DNA from 3 places in the Paramicrobacterium fandaimingii genome. Region 1 is predicted to be linked to each of the others. Evidence: predicted binding sites of a transcription regulator. Region 1 holds the regulator's gene; each other region holds the start of a gene.

Region 1 (6,277 bases):
GTGGTCAAGAGCAGAAGCTCATCCAGCGTTGAGTGGCCCGCCGTCTCTGCCTGCATTTCGGCAACCTGCGGGCAGAGCACAATGTCGCCGAGCAGTCCGGGTGGCGCGGGGTTCTCTTCGGTTCCGGGTCTCAGCTCGTCCATGGGAAAACTGAGAACGTCCGTCGGCCCGGGCTCATCCATCCATTGCACGTGCAACTGCTCCATCGCGCCCTCGTCGACGACGACGATGTTCAGCTCAGCCTCCGCGCTCACGTGCATCACGCCGAGCGCGTGGTTGCAAAGCCTCAGCAGCGCTGCTTCATCGACCGCGACTGCAGATTCGTTGTTGATCTCGATGCTCACGAGCTGAAGCCTCCAGGTTTGCGTTTTGCATCACGTTGCTGGCGCCCGCGCTTCTCGACTCGGTTCGCGAACTCACGTGCCTGTTCTCGCTCAGAGCGCTCTGCCTGCTGTCGCTCGTCGTACTCGCTGTACGCGTCGACGATCTGTCCGACGAGGGTGTGACGCACCACGTCGTCGCTCGTCAGCCGACAGAATTCGATGTCATCGATGGTGTTCAGCACCCGTGTGACCAGGCGAAGGCCGGAGGACGCCCCTGGAAGATCTACCTGAGTGATGTCCCCGGTCACGACCATCTTTGAATTGAAGCCGAGTCGCGTGAGAAACATCTTCATCTGCTCGGGTGTCGTATTCTGAGCTTCATCGAGCACGACGAACGAATCATTCAGTGTTCGCCCGCGCATATACGCGAGAGGCGCCACTTCAATGGTTCCTGTCGCCAGAAGCTTTGGAACGATCTCGGGGTCCATCATCTCGTTCAGTGCGTCATACAGCGGTCGCAGGTAGGGATCGATCTTGTCCGTGAGTGTGCCGGGCAAGAACCCGAGCCTCTCCCCTGCTTCGATCGCCGGTCGCGACAAGATGATCCGTGTCACTTCTTTTCGCTGCAGCGCCTGCACGGCCTTCGCCATGGCGAGATAGGTTTTGCCGGTCCCTGCCGGCCCGATGCCGAAGGTGATTGTGTTCTCGTCGATCGCGTCGACGTATGACTTCTGCCCAGCCGTCTTCGCCCTGATCGCCTTGCCTCGTGCAGAGAGGATCGTCTGTCCGAGCACCTCGGTCGGCGTGTGGCCGCCCTCTTCGATGAGGCGTGACGACGTCGTCACATCCGACTGCGCAAGATCGTGCCCGCTGCGCGCGAGCTCAAGCAGTTGCTCAATCAGCTGGCGGGCAGCCGCAACTGCGGGCTCCGGGCCTGTGAGTGTGATTCTGTTGCCGCGAACGTGCACGTCGACATCAGGATGCTCCTGCTCAATGGTCGTCAGAAGGCGGTCCTGGGGCCCGAGCACCTGCACCATTGCGATGCCGTCGACGAGAATCTCTGCCGTCGCCTCGCTGTGCGGTTGTGGTTGGTCAGTGTCCGACAAGTGTTCCCTCTCCGAGATCTCCAGCCAGCACATGGGCATGCACGTGGAAAACTGTCTGGCCAGCGTCCGCACCGCTGTTGAAAATCAGCCGGTATTGTCCACCAGCGCGTTCATCCGCGATCTGCTGTGCCTGTGCAACAAGCTTCGCTAGGAGTGCGGGATCTGCGGCAGCGAGCTCTGCAACTGTTGCGTACTCTGCTGTTTTGGGCACAACAAGCACGTGAACTGGTGCCTGAGGATTGATGTCTTCGAACGCAATCAGATCATCGTTCTCCGCGACAATCGTCGCCGGAATCTCACGGGAGATGATGCGGCTGAAGATGCTCGGAGTTGTCTCTGTCATGCCTCTATCCTACGGAACCATCGCGTGCGCGGTAGCTACCATTCCTGTGTCAAGACGTTGAGAACTGCGAGCGCCGCCGCGCCGGCAGACGACGTGCGCAGCACCTGTGAGCCAAGACGCACCCTCTCGGCATTCGCCGCGGTGAGCTCGCGTAGCTCCTCGTCGGCGATTCCGCCCTCCGGACCGACAACGAGAACGATCGAACGATCATCGAGCTGGATGCTGCTGAGCGCGGTTTCTGCGTCGGGGTCGAGCACCAGCATCCGCTGTTCCGCGCTGCCTGAGGCAAGCATCGCGGTTGTGGCGAGCGGCTTCACTGTCGGAACGTGTGCTCTCAATGACTGCTTCGTCGCCTCGCGCGCGATCGTCTGCCACCGTTGCGCACCCTTGGCTGCCTTTGCGGCGTCCCAGCGTGACACGCTGCGCTTTGCCTGCCACGGAATGATGCAGCTGACGCCGAGTTCCGTGCACATCTGCACCGCCCGTTCGTCTCGATCGCCTTTCGCCAGGGCCTGGGCAAGCGAGATCACGGGCTGCCGCTCGTCGTGGCTGCTCACGCTCTCTGCGCGCAGTGTGACTTCAGTCGGACGAGCCGTCTCGACGACGCACTCGACGAGCAGCCCGCGACCGTTTCCGACGAGCACCGCTTCACCGGCACGAACACGAGAGACCGAAACGGCGTGCTTTGCTTCCAACCCGGAGAGCACAAGGCGGTCACCAGGCGACGCGCCCTCGAGCGCGTCATTGAGGAAGAGACTGCTCATGTCAGCTCACAAAACGGTCGCGAAGCTTCGCGAAGAGGCCCTGCTGAAAGTGAGCGAGTTCGGGCTTCGGGTCGCGACGGCGCTCCGAGAACTGGCGGATCATCTCCCGTTCCTTATGATCGAGCTTCGACGGCGTCACCACTTGCACGCCGACACGCAGATCTCCGCGCGCGCTGCTGCGCAGACCCGTGATCCCGCGGTCCTTGATCACCAGAACATCGCCGCTCTGAACGCCAGGGCGAATATCAAGATCGACGTCACCGTCCAGTGCATTGATCGTGCTCGTCGTACCGATGATCGCATCGGCCATTGACACTTCGAGGGTGCAGAGAACGTCGTCGCCGTTGCGGCTGAAGACGTCGTCGTGCCTCACCTTGATCTCGAGATAGAGATCGCCCGATGGACCGCCGCCTTGTCCGACCTCGCCGCTTCCTGGCATCTGCAGACGCAGCCCGGTGTCGACGCCAGAGGGGATATCTACCGAAACGGTGCGGCGTGCGCGCACGCGACCCTGCCCCTGGCACGTCACGCACGGGTTTGGAATGATCGTGCCGTACCCCCGGCACGATCCACACGGGCTTGCGGTGACGACGTTGCCGAGCAGTGACCGAACGGTGCGCTGCACCTGCCCCGTTCCGTGGCAGATGTCACAGGTGATCGGTGATGTCCCCGGTTGACAGCACGAACCTTCGCAGGTCTCGCAGAGCACCGCCGTGTCGACCTCGATGTGCTTCGTGGTTCCGAACATCACATCGATGAGGTCGATCTCAATACGCAGAAGCGCATCTTCTCCTCGCTCTTGGCGCGATCGGGGGCCACGCCCTGCGCCGCCTCCACCGCCGAAGAACGTATCGAAGATGTCGCCGAATCCACCGAAGCCACCACCGCCGCCGCCGAACGGGTTGCGGCCCCCGGCATCATATTCGGCGCGCTGCTGCGAATCGCTGAGCACGTCATAGGCGTGCGTGACATTCTTAAACGTCTCTGCTGCCTCGGGACTTGGGTTGACGTCAGGGTGCAGCTGCCGCGCAAGCTTGCGGTATGCCTTCTTGATCTCGTCGACAGACGCGTCACGCGACACGCCGAGGGTTTCGTAGTGGTCAGCCACTCGCGGCCTTTCCTCGTCGTTCGCCGGTCGGGCTCGTCCGGCGGTTGTGCAATTCTGTGCGCCGAGCCGCGCACGTGGAGAGTGTCACTCGACCCCGAGAAGCCGAGAAAGATAGCGGGCAACGGCGCGCACGGCCGTGATGTTTCCCGCATAGTCCATTCTCGTGGGTCCGAGCACACCAAGACGGGCGATTTCGCCAGCAGAGGAACGGTACCCGCTCGTCACGATGCTTGTCTCATCGAGACCGAACGGTGCGTTTTCTCTGCCGATGCTCGCCGAGACTCCCAGCTGGTCGGCCTGCATCTCGCCGAACAGTCGGAGCAGCACGACCTGCTGCTCCAGCGCCTCGAGCACGGGAAAAATGCTTCCTGAGAAATCCTCTTCTGTTCGCGCAAGGTTCGCAGCGCCCGCCATTACCAGGCGGTCTTCGCGATAATGGCCGAGAACCTCGAGCACGACGTCGCGCACCGCACCAGCAAGCGCAGAAGGCTCCCCCGCTGCGTCCTTCTCACCGCGATTCATGAGCTCAACGGCGGCGGCATTGACAGTGCGCGACGAGACGTCGTCGTTGATCTGAACCTTGATACTCCCGACCGCATCATCGTCGAGCGGATGATCTGCTTCAACAAGTCGCTGATCAACGCGTCCGTTATCGATGATTACGACGACAAGCAACGTGCTTTCGCTCACAATGACAAGCTCGACGTGACGCACGGACGCCCGCGCGAACGACGGGTACTGAACGAGGGCCACTTGGTTTGTCAGCTGCGAGAGAAGGCGAACAGTTCGCCGCAGAACGTCGTCAAGGTCGGCCGATGGCTCAAGGAACATCTCAATGGCACGGCGCTGGGCAGGCGAAAGCGGCCGCTTATCAGCAAGCTGATCGACGAAGAGTCGATACCCCTTATCTGTCGGCACACGACCAGACGAGGTGTGGGGAGCGACGATGAGCTCTTCTTCCTCGAGCAACGCCATATCGTTGCGTATCGTGGCGGCAGAGACACCGAACCTGTGACGATCGACGATGCTCTTTGAGCCCACAGGTTCGCGAGAAGACACGTAGTCGGTGACGATCGCCCGCAGAACATCGAGACTGCGTTCAGACACCACGGTTACCGCCTCCTCTCTGGCACTCGTTCTCTCAGAGTGCCAATCTTAGTCGGTGACAATGCGGCGCGGACAATTGCAGCCTCACCGCCGTGTCTGTAGGTTTACTCCTAAGTCTTGCGAAGGACTTGACTCGAGCGTTCGCCAGCAAGCGAACTCACCACAGCGAAAGGCGAAGCAATGACTGACCCGAATGCACCGCAGCCGGCCGATCCAAATCAGCCGCCCAACACGCAAGGCCAGCCATCCCAGACACCACCGCAGCAGCCGCAGTACGGCCAGCAGCAGCCACCCCAGTATGGACAGCAGCAGCCGCCGCAGCAGGGTCAGCCGGGTCAGCAGCCGTATGCACAGCAGCCCCCGCAGCAAGGACAGCAGCCCTACGGTCAGCAGCCGTATGCACAGCAGCCCCCGCAGCAAGGACAGCAGCCGTACGGTCAGCCCCAGTACTCCCAGGCTCCCGGTGCTCAGCCGCTCACTCCTCAAGATGACAAGATGTGGGCGATGTGGTCCCACTTCGGCGGTGTTCTGAGCATTCTGCCGTCGCTCATCATCTACCTGGTGTTCAAGGACCGTGGTCCTTTCGTGCGTCAGGAAGCAAAAGAGGCTCTCAACTGGCAGATTACGATCCTTATCGTCATGATCGCATGGTCGATCATCGTGGGCATTTTGAGCGGCATCATCGTGACGTCCATGATCGCTGGGGGAAGCTTCGGCGCGATCGGCGGTCTGACTGCACTGTTCAGCCTCTTGAGCTGGCTCCCGTACATTCTCAACCTGATCTTCTCGATCATCGGCGGAGTCAAGGTCAAGGGTGGTCAGCCGTACCGCTACCCGGTCAACTTCCGCTTCATCAAGTAAGTCAGTCGGTCAGACGTCGCACGACGGCGTCGGCCAGGAGCCGCCCTTTTACGGTCAGTACGATTCGACCGCGAAGGGCGGCTTCGGCGTTAACGAGCTCATCGGCAATGAGCTCAGCGACAGCGGTCCGCCCAGAAGCGCTCAGCACACGTGTCGAGAGTCCCTCTCGGATTCGGGTTTCGAGGAGAATTCGCTCGATCCGTCGCGTCTCGCTGTCGAGCGTTTCCCTGCCAGCGGCTGGCGATGTCGCATCGGCAAGCCGCGCCGCATATGCTGCGGGGTGCTTGACGTTCCACCAGCGCACGCCCCCAACGTGACTGTGCGCTCCCGGGCCGACCCCCCACCAGTCCTGTCCCGTCCAATACGCGCGATTGTGGCGCGACCGTTCGTCGGGAGTGCGCGCCCAATTGCTGACTTCGTACCAGCTGAAGCCCTCGGCGGCGAGCGTCGATTCTGCAACCTCGTACATGTCGGCCTCGAGATCGTCATCGGGGATGGCGACCTCACCTCGGCGAATCTGGCGGGCGAGCTTCGTGCCGTCCTCAACGATCAGGGCATACGCAGACAGGTGATCAGGGTTCTGGCGCAACGCGTGCTCCAGTGAGCGTTTCCAATCGTCGAGGCTCTCCCCAGGGGCACCGTATATGAGATCGAGACTGACGCTG
Region 2 (6,277 bases), 470 kb from region 1:
AGCGGTCTTTCCCGCCTGGATGAGCGCGACGCCACCACCGGCGACGATGCCCTCTTCGACAGCTGCCTTCGCGTTGCGGACGGCGTCTTCGATGCGGTGCTTGCGCTCCTTGAGCTCAACCTCCGTCGCGGCGCCAGCCTTGATGACGGCAACGCCGCCTGCGAGCTTGGCAAGGCGCTCCTGCAGCTTCTCGCGGTCGTAGTCGCTGTCGGTGTTCTCGATCTCCTTGCGGATCTGCGAGACGCGACCGGCAATGGCCTCGGCTTCTCCGCCACCCTCGACGATGGTCGTCTCGTCCTTGGTGACGACAACCTTGCGTGCACGGCCGAGCAGATCAAGCGTGACGTTCTCGAGCTTGAGGCCGACCTCTTCGGAAACGACCTGTCCACCCGTGAGGATCGCGATGTCCTGCAGCTGGGCCTTGCGACGGTCTCCGAAGCCCGGAGCCTTGACGGCAACGGACTTGAAGATTCCGCGGATCTTGTTCAGAACGAGAGTTGCGAGCGCTTCGCCCTCGACGTCCTCGGCAATGATGAGAAGCTGCTTGCCAGCCTGGATGACCTGGTCGACAACAGGGAGCAGATCCTTGATGTTCGAGATCTTCGAGTTGACGATGAGAACATACGGGTCCTCGAAGACAGCTTCCTGGCGGTCCTGGTCGGTGACGAAGTAACCAGAGAGGTAGCCCTTGTCGAAGCGCATGCCCTCGGTCAGCTCGAGCTCGGTGCCGAACGTGTTCGACTCCTCAACCGTGACGACGCCTTCCTTGCCCACCTTGTCGATGGCCTCGGCGATGATCTCGCCGATCTGCGGGTCAGCGGCAGAGATCGACGCGGTTGCTGCGATCTCTTCCTTTGTCTCGATCTCCTTGGCTGCCGAGAGCAGCTCGTCGGAGACCGCGGCAACGGCCTTCTCGATGCCGCGCTTCAGCGCGATCGGGTCGGCGCCGGCTGCGACGTTGCGCAGACCTTCGCGCACAAGCGCCTGAGCAAGAACGACCGAGGTCGTGGTTCCGTCGCCAGCGACGTCATCCGTCTTCTTGGCAACTTCCTTGACCAGCTCTGCACCGATCTTCTCGTACGGCTCGTCGAGCTCGATCTCCTTGGCGATCGACACACCGTCGTTCGTAATGGTGGGGGCGCCCCACTTCTTCTCGAGGACAACGTTGCGACCGCGGGGCCCAAGCGTCACCTTGACTGCGTCGGCGAGCGTGTTGAGGCCACGCTCGAGGCCGCGTCGGGCCTCTTCGTCAAAAGCAATGATCTTTGCCATCGTGAGTTTCGTCCCTCCCGGACGTGAATGAACGTTCTTAGCACTCCCCTACGGTGAGTGCTAATGGCAATTCTGGCACTCTGCACCGTCGAGTGCAAGCTACGAGGCTGTGAATCGTTTCGCCGTCGGCATAACCCGTTGCGCTCAGCCCCCAGCGGTGTAATCAGACCCGAGCACGACGACGATCTGCGGAACATCACCGACGCTGAACTCCGTTGAATACTCGACGGCGCCGACTCCGAGGGTTTTCGCGACCCCGCGTGCCGCCCCCTCAAGAGCGTCGGCATCGTAGTAGATCACCGTCTTCTCAAGGCTGTCATCGCTCGCATTGCTTGCTGTGACGTTCGACGATGTCCAGCCGCCGTCGCCGAGGACGGCTTTGACGTCGCCGGCAAGTCCTGGCGTCGTCGTGCCATTGAGCACCTGAATCAGTGCCTCGGGATCGATTGTCGGCTCGACAGTCGGCTCCGGCGTCGTCTGCGACGGCGTCGGCGTCTCGCTCGGCTCGCTTGGACCGGGGATCACCTGATCGAGGTTCAGACGGTCTGTTGCAATGCTCAGCCCGAAGATTCCCACGGCGATCAACACGATCGTCGCAATAGCCGCCCAAAGGAACCCGAGCCACCCTCGCCGACCCGGGGCTCGATGCGCGCCGACTCGCGACGAGTGCGGTACGTCATCAAATCGGTCTCGGGGATGCGAACTTCCCATACGGTGCGGTCTTCCTTCGTTCGGGGCCTGTCGCCGCTAGTGGTCTGACGAGGTACGTCGACGTCGGGCCGCGGACCTCTGATCTCGCACGCGCAACAGACGCTTCACCAGCATCGGATCGTACACGAGAGCCTCGGGACGCCGGATGAGGGCGGCGAGAAGTTGATAGTAGCGAGCAGACGACACGTCGAAACGCTGCCTGATCGCCTGCTCCTTCGTGCCCGCGTGCGTCCACCATTGTCGTTCAAAATCGAGAATGGCTCTGTCGCGCTCGCCCAGCGGGGCGGGCGCGTGCTCGCCCGCCTGTGCATTTCGCTCGTCTGACGCCATCTCGACCCTTCCGTCGCCATCCTAGTTTCTCGGCAGCTTGGTGGGAGCCCGGTGTGAGCATTCGGAACATTCCAGCGCCCGCGCGGCTTAACCTTTTAAGAGAACTGATTTCCGACATCCAGGAGCGCGCATGACCGACAACACGAAAAAGACCGACGAGCAGTGGCGCGCCGAACTGTCTGCAGAGCAGTACGCCGTCTTGCGCGAGGCAGCGACGGAACGTCCGTGGACGGGTGAGCTCCTCGACGAGGACCGCGCCGGCGTGTACACGTGTGCGGCATGCGGTGCAGAGCTGTTCAAGAGCGGAACGAAGTTTGACTCCGCATGCGGCTGGCCGAGCTTCTACGAGTCAGTGCGACCCGAAGCCGTCACGCTCACCGAAGATCGCAGCCTTGGCATGGTGCGCACAGAGGTGCGCTGCGCTGCGTGCGATTCACACCTCGGCCACGTCTTCGATGATGGCTTCGGCACCCCGACCGGTGACCGCTACTGCATGAACTCGATCTCGCTCGGATTCACACCGCAGTCGTGAGCAACCTCATCGACCTGGTCACCGCGAGGCGCTCACGGTCGAAGGTGACTGACGCGTCGCCCAGCCACGACGAGCTTCTTCTGCTCGTCGCGGCCGCCGGTCACGTCGCAGATCACAGCGGCCTCGCTCCGTGGCGACTCGTCGAGCTGCGCGGGGACGCGCGCGTCGATCTCGGCCACGCGCTTGCCGCTGCCGCTGGCGACGACAAGCCATCGTCGAAGCCGCTGCGCGCGCCCCTGCTCATCGCCCTCGTCGTGGTTCCACAGCAGAGTGCAAAGGTTCCCGTCTGGGAGCAGGAGGCAACAGCATCCGGCGTGGCGCACATGCTCAGCTTGCTGCTCACCGATGCGGGGTGGGGAGTGATGTGGCGAACCGGAAGCCATGTACGCTCGCCCGAGGTTCATCACATGCATCGCCTCGAGCAGCACGAGTATCTTCTCGGCTGGCTCTACGTCGGCGGCACAGACGGCGCCCACACCACGCGGCCCGCAGCACCCGTCAACGCCGATCACTTCCTCACCTCCCTCACTGAGGAACCGGACAACACGGAAGGCAACGAACGCATATGACAGACCGTTCACACTGGATCGAGCACCGCAGGCCAGACGGCGAGCGCGTCGGCTGGATGCTGCCTGACGGCGACGATTTCACTGCCGTCGACCTGCTCGGGCGCCACGTTATCGGCCCCGTCGACTGGATGACGGCCGAAGAAGCGCTCGATGAGAGAGGAATCGGCTACCTTGCGGACCCGTATCGCCTCGAACTCGATTCTGGCGAGCGCATCCGCGTGCGTCTCGCCGAAGTGAGTGCGACGCGCATCACGGCGAAGCTCGATGACTTCGGCGCGGTCGGCGCACCGCAGCTGTATTACGACCTCGGCTTCCCCGCACCTGACAGCCTCTCGGAGTGGGGTTCGGAGCCTCTCGTCTGGCCGGCAACGGACAACGCGTAAGCCGCCAACACAAGCATCGGGCCCCGTCTTCCTCTCGGAAGCGGGGCCCTTCTGAGCCGCCTGCGAGAATCGAACTCGCGACCACATGATTACAAGTCAAGTGCTCTACCAACTGAGCTAAGGCGGCGGGACCTATCCATCATAGGGGCTGTCAGACGTCGATGTGAACGTCACTTCTCATCGGAGTCTTTTCCCTCGTCTCCCTGAGGGCTCGCGGAGGGCGATGGGGTGGTTGTCGCAACGGTTTCGCTATTCGTTGCAACGACGAATGCGTGGAATTCTTCTTCGTCGGTCAGCGAACCCGTGTATTGCTTGCCGTTCACGAGCACCGTCGGCGTGGCTTCGACCCGTTCGACGTCCGTGCCGGGAAGCGGGCCGCTCACGGCGCGTTCCGTTGCCGACTGCACCCACGAGGAGTACGTCTTGTCGTCGACGCAGTTGTCAATCGACGACGCGCCGGCCGACGTGGCCATCGAGACGAGCTGGTCGTCCGTGAGCCCCTTCGTGCCCTCTTCCGGCTGCTTCTCGAAAAGCGCCTTGTTGAACGCGAAGAAGGAGTCAGGCGATTCGTTGGCAACGCAGGCCGCAGCGTTCGCTGCACGCAGCGAATACTCGGTCCCCTGGGACTTGCTCGTGAGCACGGCAATGGGGTGAATCTCCAGAACGGCGGCGCCAGAATTCAGCCAGCCTTCGAGCTGGTCGATGTTCGTCTTCTCGAAATCACCGCACCACGGGCACAGGTAGTCAACATAGATGCGAATGTGGGCGACATCGGGATCCGCCGTCGCCTGCACGGGGGATGCTCCGGCAGCGAGTGCGGGGGTCGTGTGCGCGACAAGATCTTTGCCGATCACGATTCCGTCGCTCGCCATGTTTTTCGGCCCGGCGGTCTCAGGCTTGATCGACGAGACGACGATCATGACGACAGCGACGATGATGGCAATGATGAGCACGCCGATTCCACCTTGAAGAAGCACGCGGTTGCGCACGTCGCGCTTGTGCTGCTTCTCACGAAGCTGCCGTGCCTTTTCGCGCACCTGGTGACGCTTGCTCGGGCTCGTCGAGTCGTCAATCTCACCGTCGCCGGCCATTGAACCTCACTTGAAAGATCTCGGGAATGCGGCGCAGCTGTGCACATCTTCGGGAGGCCACGCGCGCAATTACCTTCCGATGCTAATGCGGCCCGCTGGGAAAACCCCAAACTGCTCGGTAAAACCGCATCGGTTCTGTGCGCGCCTCAGTTCGTGCCATACTGATGTGTTAACGCGGTGAAGATGCCGTGTTGCGGGGCAGGTATGCCCCGCTCCGTCACTCGGATCGTCCGGCACGTACCTGCCGGTGAAGGAGAAACAGCACTATGTCGTCGGTAACTTTCGACAAAGCCACCCGTGTTTACCCCGGTGGTACCCGCCCCGCAGTCGACCAGCTCGACCTTGACATCGCCGACGGCGAGTTCCTTGTTCTCGTGGGACCCTCTGGTTGCGGTAAGTCCACATCGCTGCGTATGCTCGCCGGCCTCGAAGAGGTAAACGAGGGTCGCATCATGATCGGTGACCGCGATGTCACCGACATTCCCCCGAAAGACCGCGACATCGCCATGGTCTTCCAGAACTACGCGCTCTACCCACACATGACGGTTGCCGAGAACATGGGCTTCGCGCTCAAGATCGCCGGCGTCAACAAGGCCGAGCGCGCTGAGCGTGTTCAGGAGGCAGCAAAGCTCCTCGACCTCGAGGACTACCTCGCCCGCAAGCCGAAGGCCCTCTCGGGCGGTCAGCGTCAGCGTGTCGCGATGGGCCGCGCCATCGTTCGCCAGCCGCAGGTCTTCCTCATGGATGAACCGCTGTCGAACCTCGACGCAAAGCTTCGCGTGCAGACTCGTACGCAGATTGCATCACTGCAGCGTCGCCTCGGTGTCACGACCGTCTACGTCACGCACGACCAGACAGAGGCGCTCACCATGGGCGATCGCATCGCTGTGCTGAAAGACGGCCTACTGCAGCAGGTTGGAACACCGCGCGACCTCTACGAGAAGCCATCGAACGTGTTCGTCGCCGGCTTCATCGGCTCGCCCGCTATGAACCTGCTCACGAGCAGCATCGCCGACGGCGGAGTTCAGTTCGGTTCCACCGTTGTTCCCGTCGAGCGCGAGGTTCTCAACGAGTCAACCAGTTCAGAAGTCACCATCGGCTTCCGCCCCGAAGACATCGTTGTGTCGAACAACCCGTCTGAGGGCCTCGAGATCGAGGTCGACCTCGTCGAAGAGCTCGGTGCCGACGGATACCTGCACGGTCACGCAGACATCGACGGCGTACGCCACGACATCGTCGCGCGTGTCGATGGACGCATCCACCCCAACGCGGGCGACAAGGCGTACATCACACCGACGCCGCACCACGTTCACGTGTTCAGCAACGAGTCGGGCGAGCGTCTCGGCAACAAAGCAGTCATCAGCGACTGACGATTTCGCGTACCGGCCG
Region 3 (6,277 bases), 1.8 Mb from region 1:
GAGACTCTCGGTGTTGTGTGTTTCGCGACTGTCGCGAACCGATACGCTGTGGAGTTCTTCGCCCCCGTGATCACCTCAAACAATGCTGTGGGGCTCTTCGCCCCGTGACGGGCAGCGAGACCATCAAACCCGGCATCCGTGTCAGACCGGCGAGCAATGTCGCCCACGTTGCCGACTTGCTGGCCCTCGATGATGCGGGAGATGTTGCTGAGAAGGCCCGTATAGGTCAACAGGGTATCGGCGGAAAGTGATGTCGGGTCGATCGAGGCCAGTTCTGCAGCATCGGCCAGAGTCTTCTCCGCGGCACGCACAGCGACAGCATCCGGACCCTCATTGGGTTCGAAACCAGGTGCTGCGACTGCTTCGTGCATGACCAAAGTATCGCAGGACCCACCGACACTCCCACCGACAGAACACCCGGTCAACCACCCATTGTGGATAACTCACCAAAGTTTCTGCCTGTGGACGAAGAAGCAATGCCACGGGCACTGCTGAGCCCTGGAAGGGAACGGTTGTGTTGAAGATGTTCCTGTGGGGCACACGCCGGCGCGTACTGCAGAAGGCTCCGGGTGATGCAGATTGACGACGTTCCGGTCGTGAATCCATTGCCACGCGCGAGAGAGAGGTTCTGGCGGCTGTCGACGTCATGTGCCGGCTGACTAGAGTTCTTCCTTCTCCCACGGTGCGGGGAATGGGAAGTACCGGTTGAGAAAGTTGAGCACTGCCCGAGTTCGCTCGGCGTCACTCAGCTCAGGGTGTGAACCGTCATTGAGGCAGAACATGTCTTGATCCCGTTTGCGCAGAAGGCGTTCCAAGGCGGGGACGGCGCTCTTCAGCGTCGTTTCGATGTACTTCACCTTCGCTTGCCGCTGCTCGACAGCACGCCCGGTCATGAGTGCGTAGTAGTGATAGAACGAGTTGGTCACGGAGATGTCGGTGGCGGAGCGAAACCGCGCGGCAGCGGTACGACGGAATTCGTCCGGGAACTCTCGCTCCATCTCGGAGAGAACGCTCACACGCAGCGGTGCGGCACAATGCTCGAGATGCCGCGTCGTCACCTTCCCAAATCGCGCGCGCAAGACTTCACGATTCACACGGGCGGCATTCTCGTGGCCGCTGCGCCCGGGATCGGTGTCTCCGAGTCCGATACGCGTGCGTGCTTCGACAAACTTGGTGACACCACCTGGTGAGAAGAAGAGATCGGGGCTTACAGTGCGTCCGAAGAACATGTCGTCATTGGAATATAAAAAGTGCTCCGCGAGACCGGGAATGTGCTGAAGCTGGCTTTCGACGGCGTGAGAGTTGTGTGTCGGAAGCACGCTCGGGTCGGCAAAGTGCTTCTCGGCCGGAACGAAGGTGACCTTGGGGTGGTGCTTGAGCCAGGCTGGTGGCGGGGAGTCGGAGGCGATGAAGATGCGTCGGACCCAGGGCGCAAAGAGGTAGATGCTCCTGAGGGCATACTTGAGTTCGTCAATCTGGCGAAAACGGGCGACGGAGTCGTCGCCCTCCCCCACGACAACGCCCTCCATCTGCTCTGCGCGCGCTTTTTGGTAATCGGCGCTTGACCCGTCGACCCACGAGAAGACAATGTCGATGTCGAACCCGACGTCACTCGCGAGTTCTGCGAACATGTTCTCGAGAGTCGGCCATTCCCTGCCGAAGCGCGTGACTGTCGCGATAACGGCTTCCGAGCGGTCAAGCTGCTGACGTGTGAGCGCGTTCGGAGTCGGCGCGACGATCGTCTGCTCTCCGAAACTCCAGAACTCCAGCTGCGGGGCTGACTTCGGCCCATAACGGAGTCGCCCGATCGGTTCGACGCGTGGCCGAAAGAGTCGGAGCACCTTGGCCTTCGGATCCGTCGAGAGTGCTCCGTCGGCGATGAGAAGGGCCCGAGCATCCTTGTCGACCGTGTAGAAGGGCGCGGCTGAAACGTCGTGGTTGTGCTTCTTCGGCAGGGTGAGCGCGTAGAACGGCTCATTGGCGAAGGCACCGGCGAAGGTCGCTTCAACTGCGCGGCGGTCGCGTCGATCAACGGCGATGGTCTCCTGGTCGTCTTCTCCGCGCACCAGGAGGTAGTCGATCTCCGCCTGCTCCAGTGCTTCTGCAATGGCGATGAGATCCGAGATCATCGCATCGCGAGGAGTGAACGTTCCCGTCGAGAGCGAGTAATAGCCTTTGCGGTGGACGACGTCGTCACGATCAAAACGCTTTCGGTCGTCAACTCGAATGACAGGCTCGTCTATCGAGAAGCGCGGCGCATCGTGGACGGGCTCAGGGGCTGTCGGATCTGCGGAGTCGCTCGCGTGCTCGCGCGACCGGAACGCTGTATCCGAATCCCGGTCAAACCGGGTGTCGTCTGATTCTCCCAATAGGCCCCCTTTTCATTCGCTAGTCTACGTCCACTGCCCACACGCGACGATGCCCGAGATCGGATGAATCTCGGGCATAATAACCAGTCAATAGAGTTACCGCATCGACTTCCCCATGGCGAATCCGGTTGTCCAGCTCACTCTCACCAGCGGCGAGAGTGAGCTGGAGGAAACCGAGCGACTCGAGGGAACCGCGTGTTCCCGTAGTTGTTGCTACAAGGAATGGAGCACGAACTACTTGTCGCATCAACTAAAGGTAGAATGGGGGTATGACAGAACCTCACTGGCTCTCGCCTGAGCAGCTTGCGGCGTGGACTCGACTCGTCGCGGTTGTTGAGCTGTTGCCCGGCGCTCTCGATACTCAGCTTCAACACGACGCCGATCTGACGCACTTCGAATACTTCACTCTGGCCATGCTCTCTGAGGCAGAAGGCCGGTCTTTGCGCATGACCCGACTCGCCTCGCGCACAAACGCGACGCTCCCCCGCCTGTCCCATGTCGTCTCGCGCCTTGAGCGGCGAGGCTATGTCAGGCGAGTCCCCGACGTCGACGACCGCCGCGCGATCAACGCCCAGCTCACAGACGACGGGTGGCAGAAGGTGCTCGAGACGGCTCCCGGTCACGTCGACACCGTGCGCCAGAGCGTGATTGACGCCCTAGACGAGCGTGACGTCGCCGACATGAGGCGCATTATGGCGAAGGTGCTCGACCGTCTTGACCCCGATCGTCGCTTCGGCATGACGACGGGGCCCATGTAGGTGCGAGTCGCCGAAGACTGTGCATGCCCGAGCGCATGTTCGCTGTCAGCGAGGCAGAAAAGTGAGCACACGGAATAGGTGCGTGCTCATCTCCGTTGCCGTTGAGTAATACACACTCAAGTTTTGGAGGTTACCTAATGACTGCAACATTTGACCCATTCCGCGAGTTCGCCTCGTTTGCCAGCGCATTCGCCGACTCGCCCGCTGGGCCGCGAAAGATGCCGATGGATCTGTATCGCGACAGCGACACGTATGTGCTCAACGCCGACGTGCCCGGGATTGACCCGGGATCGGTCGACATCGACGTGGACGGCCAGCTTCTGACCATTCGCGCGCAGCGCCCGGTGTCAGGCGGCGACGGTGTGAGGTGGATCACCCGCGAGCGGGGACCTGCGTCGTATCTGCGCCAGCTGAGCCTCGGACAGGGTGTCGACACCGAGAAGATCAGCGCGAGCTACGACAACGGCGTGCTGAGCATCATGATCCCCGTGAGTGAGCGCGCGAAGCCCCGCAAGATCGTCGTGAACTCGGCGAGTGCCGAACCGGCACCAGAGTTCGACGACGTCGCCGCGGCGTAAGCGAAGGAATGCGACGCGGCCGCCGACCGATTGGTCGACGGCCGCGTCGTTGCTGTGCGACCAAACTCATGGCCGACACAGCCTCTCGCGATAGTGTCTTTGGTCGTCCCCAATCTGAAAGCTCTTCATGACTGAAAGCCCCCTCGACGAGAGCGCGTATGACGTGCTCGGTGTTGACCGCTCAGCGAGTGATGCGGAGCTGCGGCGCGCCTATCGGCGCCAAGCACGGCAGACCCACCCCGATCTCGGAGGAAGCGCCGCGCGTTTCAACGCCGTGCAGCTCGCGTGGGAGCGCGTGGGAACGCCTGAAGCACGGGCAGAGTACGACAAGCGCTCGTCCGCCCGCCCGGCATCAGCCGCCGACACTGACGACGCAGACCACGTGTGGAGCACGGGGCGCACGCAGTCGACGCAGCGCGATTCTCGGCCGAAGGCGCGCATGTACGGGCATCCGGGTGGGCGAGCACGTGATCGCTTCACCACGCTGATGCGTGAGTGGGTTGGTCGCGGCACGGAGCCCGTTGACATCTATGACGAAGCGCTGATTCGCCGGGCACCGAGCGAGATCAGGCATGCGCTCGCCGACGCCCTCGCCGAAGAGGCGACAGCGCGCGCGCTCGGTGAGCTTGGCATGGGATACACCGTGTGGCACGGGGTCGCGACAGACCGAGGAAGCGACAAGTGGGTCGTCGATGCGGATGCTGCCGCGAGCGACACCCGCAAGATCGACCACGTCGTGCTGGGCCCGAGTGGCCTGTTCGCCGTGCAGTCGGAGGACTGGGGAGCGCCAGCGAAAGTGCGGCGCGGTGACCTCATCAGCGAGGGCTTGGCAAAAGGCGAGAAGCCCGTGCACGCGCTCGCCACCAGGGCGAAGGCGGTTGCGCGGGCGGCACGCGTGTCGTTCACCGCGCTGGTGATCGTGCTTCCGGACGACACCCTCGACGACGCGATAACGGCGCTGGGTCGCACACGCGGCATCGCGTCGTTTGCCGTGCAGCGTTCGGTTGTCGGGCACTTTCTGCGTGTCGGTGTTCCTGACGCAGCGAGGCCTGCGGGAACTGACATGTTTGAGGTGCGCACGCGTCTTCAGAACAGCATCCGTATGGTCTGATCTCCGTCGCGCGGTGGATGTCTCGCGGCTGGGCACGCGTCTAACCTGAGGGTGTGGCGGCCGCGTCGGTCGCCGCGGCGAGCAGGAGATGATGGTGATGAGCGAGCGCAAGGGTGGAATGAATCTCGGCGCCGGACTGGCTATCGGAATCGGCATCGGGGCGGCCCTTGGCGTTGCGATGGACAACATTGGAGCGGGAATCGCCATCGGCATCGCGCTCGGAATTGCTTTTGGGGCGGGCTTCAACAATCAGCCGAAGCGTGATGATTCCGGTGAGGGTTCTCAGCCGGAACGGCCAGGGAAGTGACGAACTCAGCTGCCTGGCGCGCTGAGCAATCGGCGACGGGCAGGGCGCGCACGGCCGCAGCTCAGTCCGCGAGCGAGAGCGCGACGCCGTCGAGAATGTCGTGCTCGCTCGTGACAACGGAATCGAGCGTGCCTCCAGCCGCCGTGACCGCCTCAACTGTGCGTGTCAGAACGGTGTTCCACGTGAGAGAGCCAGCGGCGATGACGTCAACGCGACCCGGGTGCATATACGGGAGCGCGGCCCTCTGGTCCCGTGGCATGCGCGCGAGGTCGTCGCACGCGTCGAGCATCGCCTGCATGCTCAGCCGGGTGCCGTTGATGGCTTCGGGGTCGTAGCTGTCGAGTCCGAGAGCATGCGCCGTGAGCGTTGTGATGGTTCCGGCAACACCGACGACTTCTCGCACGCGGCCGAGATCGACGGATGCTGCCGCCGCATCGAGTGCCGCGTTCACGTCGCCGACGACCCCGCTTCTCTCGTCGGAGGTCGGGGGATCGTGCGCGATATTGCGCTCGGTCATGCGCACGCAGCCGACGTTCATGGAGTACGAAGACAGCGAATCGCCGTCGCCGAGCACGAGTTCTGTCGACCCGCCGCCGAGGTCGACGACGAGACGGCCAGACCCTGGGGGCAGCACGCTCGTGGCGCCGCGAAACGACATCTCTGCCTCCTCGATGCCCGAGAGCACTTCGGGTTCGACGCCGATGATGTCGCGAACGGCATCGATGAAGACGAGACGATTCGCGGCATCCCGCGTCGCCGACGTCGCAACGAAGCGCACGCGTTCGACACCGTGCTCTCGGCACTGCGCCGCGTAGTCGCGGGTCGCATCGAGTGTGCGATCGAGGGCAGCATCGTCAAAGCGGCCCGTGCGGTCGACACCCTGCCCGAGACGCACGACCTCGAGGGTGCGCACGATGTCGGTGAGCTTTCCCTCTGCCACGTCGGCGATGAGCAGGCGGATGGAGTTGGTGCCACAGTCGATGGCGGCGACGCGAGTCATGGATGCTCCTTTACAGGGGAGCATCCTGCCTGGGAACTCCCAAACACCACCTTATTCCCGTGCCAATCACGTGCGGTGATCTGTCGCCTTGACGATTCATTTGTTAAGACAATAGGATGTAAGCAGGCTTGAGCACTTCACGAGAGAGCGATAC

Evidence for each region. The regulator HrcA, encoded in region 1, represses chaperone genes, less so after heat shock. The targets are predictions, from matches to a motif close to TTNGCACTCGNNNNNNNCGAGTGCNAA.
Region 2: a site for HrcA is predicted at 1,310-1,336, ahead of groL (chaperonin GroEL). Genes of this name have one in related genera too.
Region 3: a site for HrcA is predicted at 3,190-3,216, ahead of HCR84_RS17380 (Hsp20/alpha crystallin family protein). Genes of this name have one in related genera too.

The regions. Positions count from the first base shown of each region.
Region 1 covers NZ_CP061170.1:1,841,152-1,847,428, forward strand. The annotation lists gene ybeY (rRNA maturation RNase YbeY) at 1-344, opposite strand, end outside; gene HCR84_RS08940 (PhoH family protein) at 341-1,429, opposite strand; gene HCR84_RS08945 (HIT domain-containing protein) at 1,416-1,772, opposite strand; gene HCR84_RS08950 (16S rRNA (uracil(1498)-N(3))-methyltransferase) at 1,808-2,536, opposite strand; gene dnaJ (molecular chaperone DnaJ) at 2,538-3,644, opposite strand; gene hrcA (heat-inducible transcriptional repressor HrcA) at 3,729-4,754, opposite strand; gene HCR84_RS08965 (DUF4870 domain-containing protein) at 4,932-5,612, shown strand; gene hemW (radical SAM family heme chaperone HemW) at 5,614-6,277, opposite strand, start outside.
Region 2 covers NZ_CP061170.1:2,311,586-2,317,862, forward strand. The annotation lists gene groL (chaperonin GroEL) at 1-1,272, opposite strand, end outside; gene HCR84_RS11145 (LytR C-terminal domain-containing protein) at 1,417-1,860, opposite strand; gene HCR84_RS11150 (DUF3263 domain-containing protein) at 2,020-2,313, opposite strand; gene msrB (peptide-methionine (R)-S-oxide reductase MsrB) at 2,444-2,845, shown strand; gene HCR84_RS11160 (nitroreductase family protein) at 2,842-3,414, shown strand; gene HCR84_RS11165 (hypothetical protein) at 3,411-3,797, shown strand; tRNA gene HCR84_RS11170 (tRNA-Thr) at 3,852-3,924, opposite strand; gene HCR84_RS11175 (DsbA family protein) at 3,968-4,888, opposite strand; gene HCR84_RS11180 (ABC transporter ATP-binding protein) at 5,155-6,258, shown strand.
Region 3 covers NZ_CP061170.1:3,591,169-3,597,445, reverse strand. The annotation lists gene HCR84_RS17395 (HNH endonuclease signature motif containing protein) at 1-371, opposite strand, end outside; gene HCR84_RS17390 (stealth family protein) at 660-2,129, opposite strand; gene HCR84_RS17385 (MarR family winged helix-turn-helix transcriptional regulator) at 2,639-3,127, shown strand; gene HCR84_RS17380 (Hsp20/alpha crystallin family protein) at 3,265-3,705, shown strand; gene HCR84_RS17375 (J domain-containing protein) at 3,833-4,816, shown strand; gene HCR84_RS17370 (glycine zipper domain-containing protein) at 4,914-5,123, shown strand; gene HCR84_RS17365 (Ppx/GppA phosphatase family protein) at 5,185-6,123, opposite strand.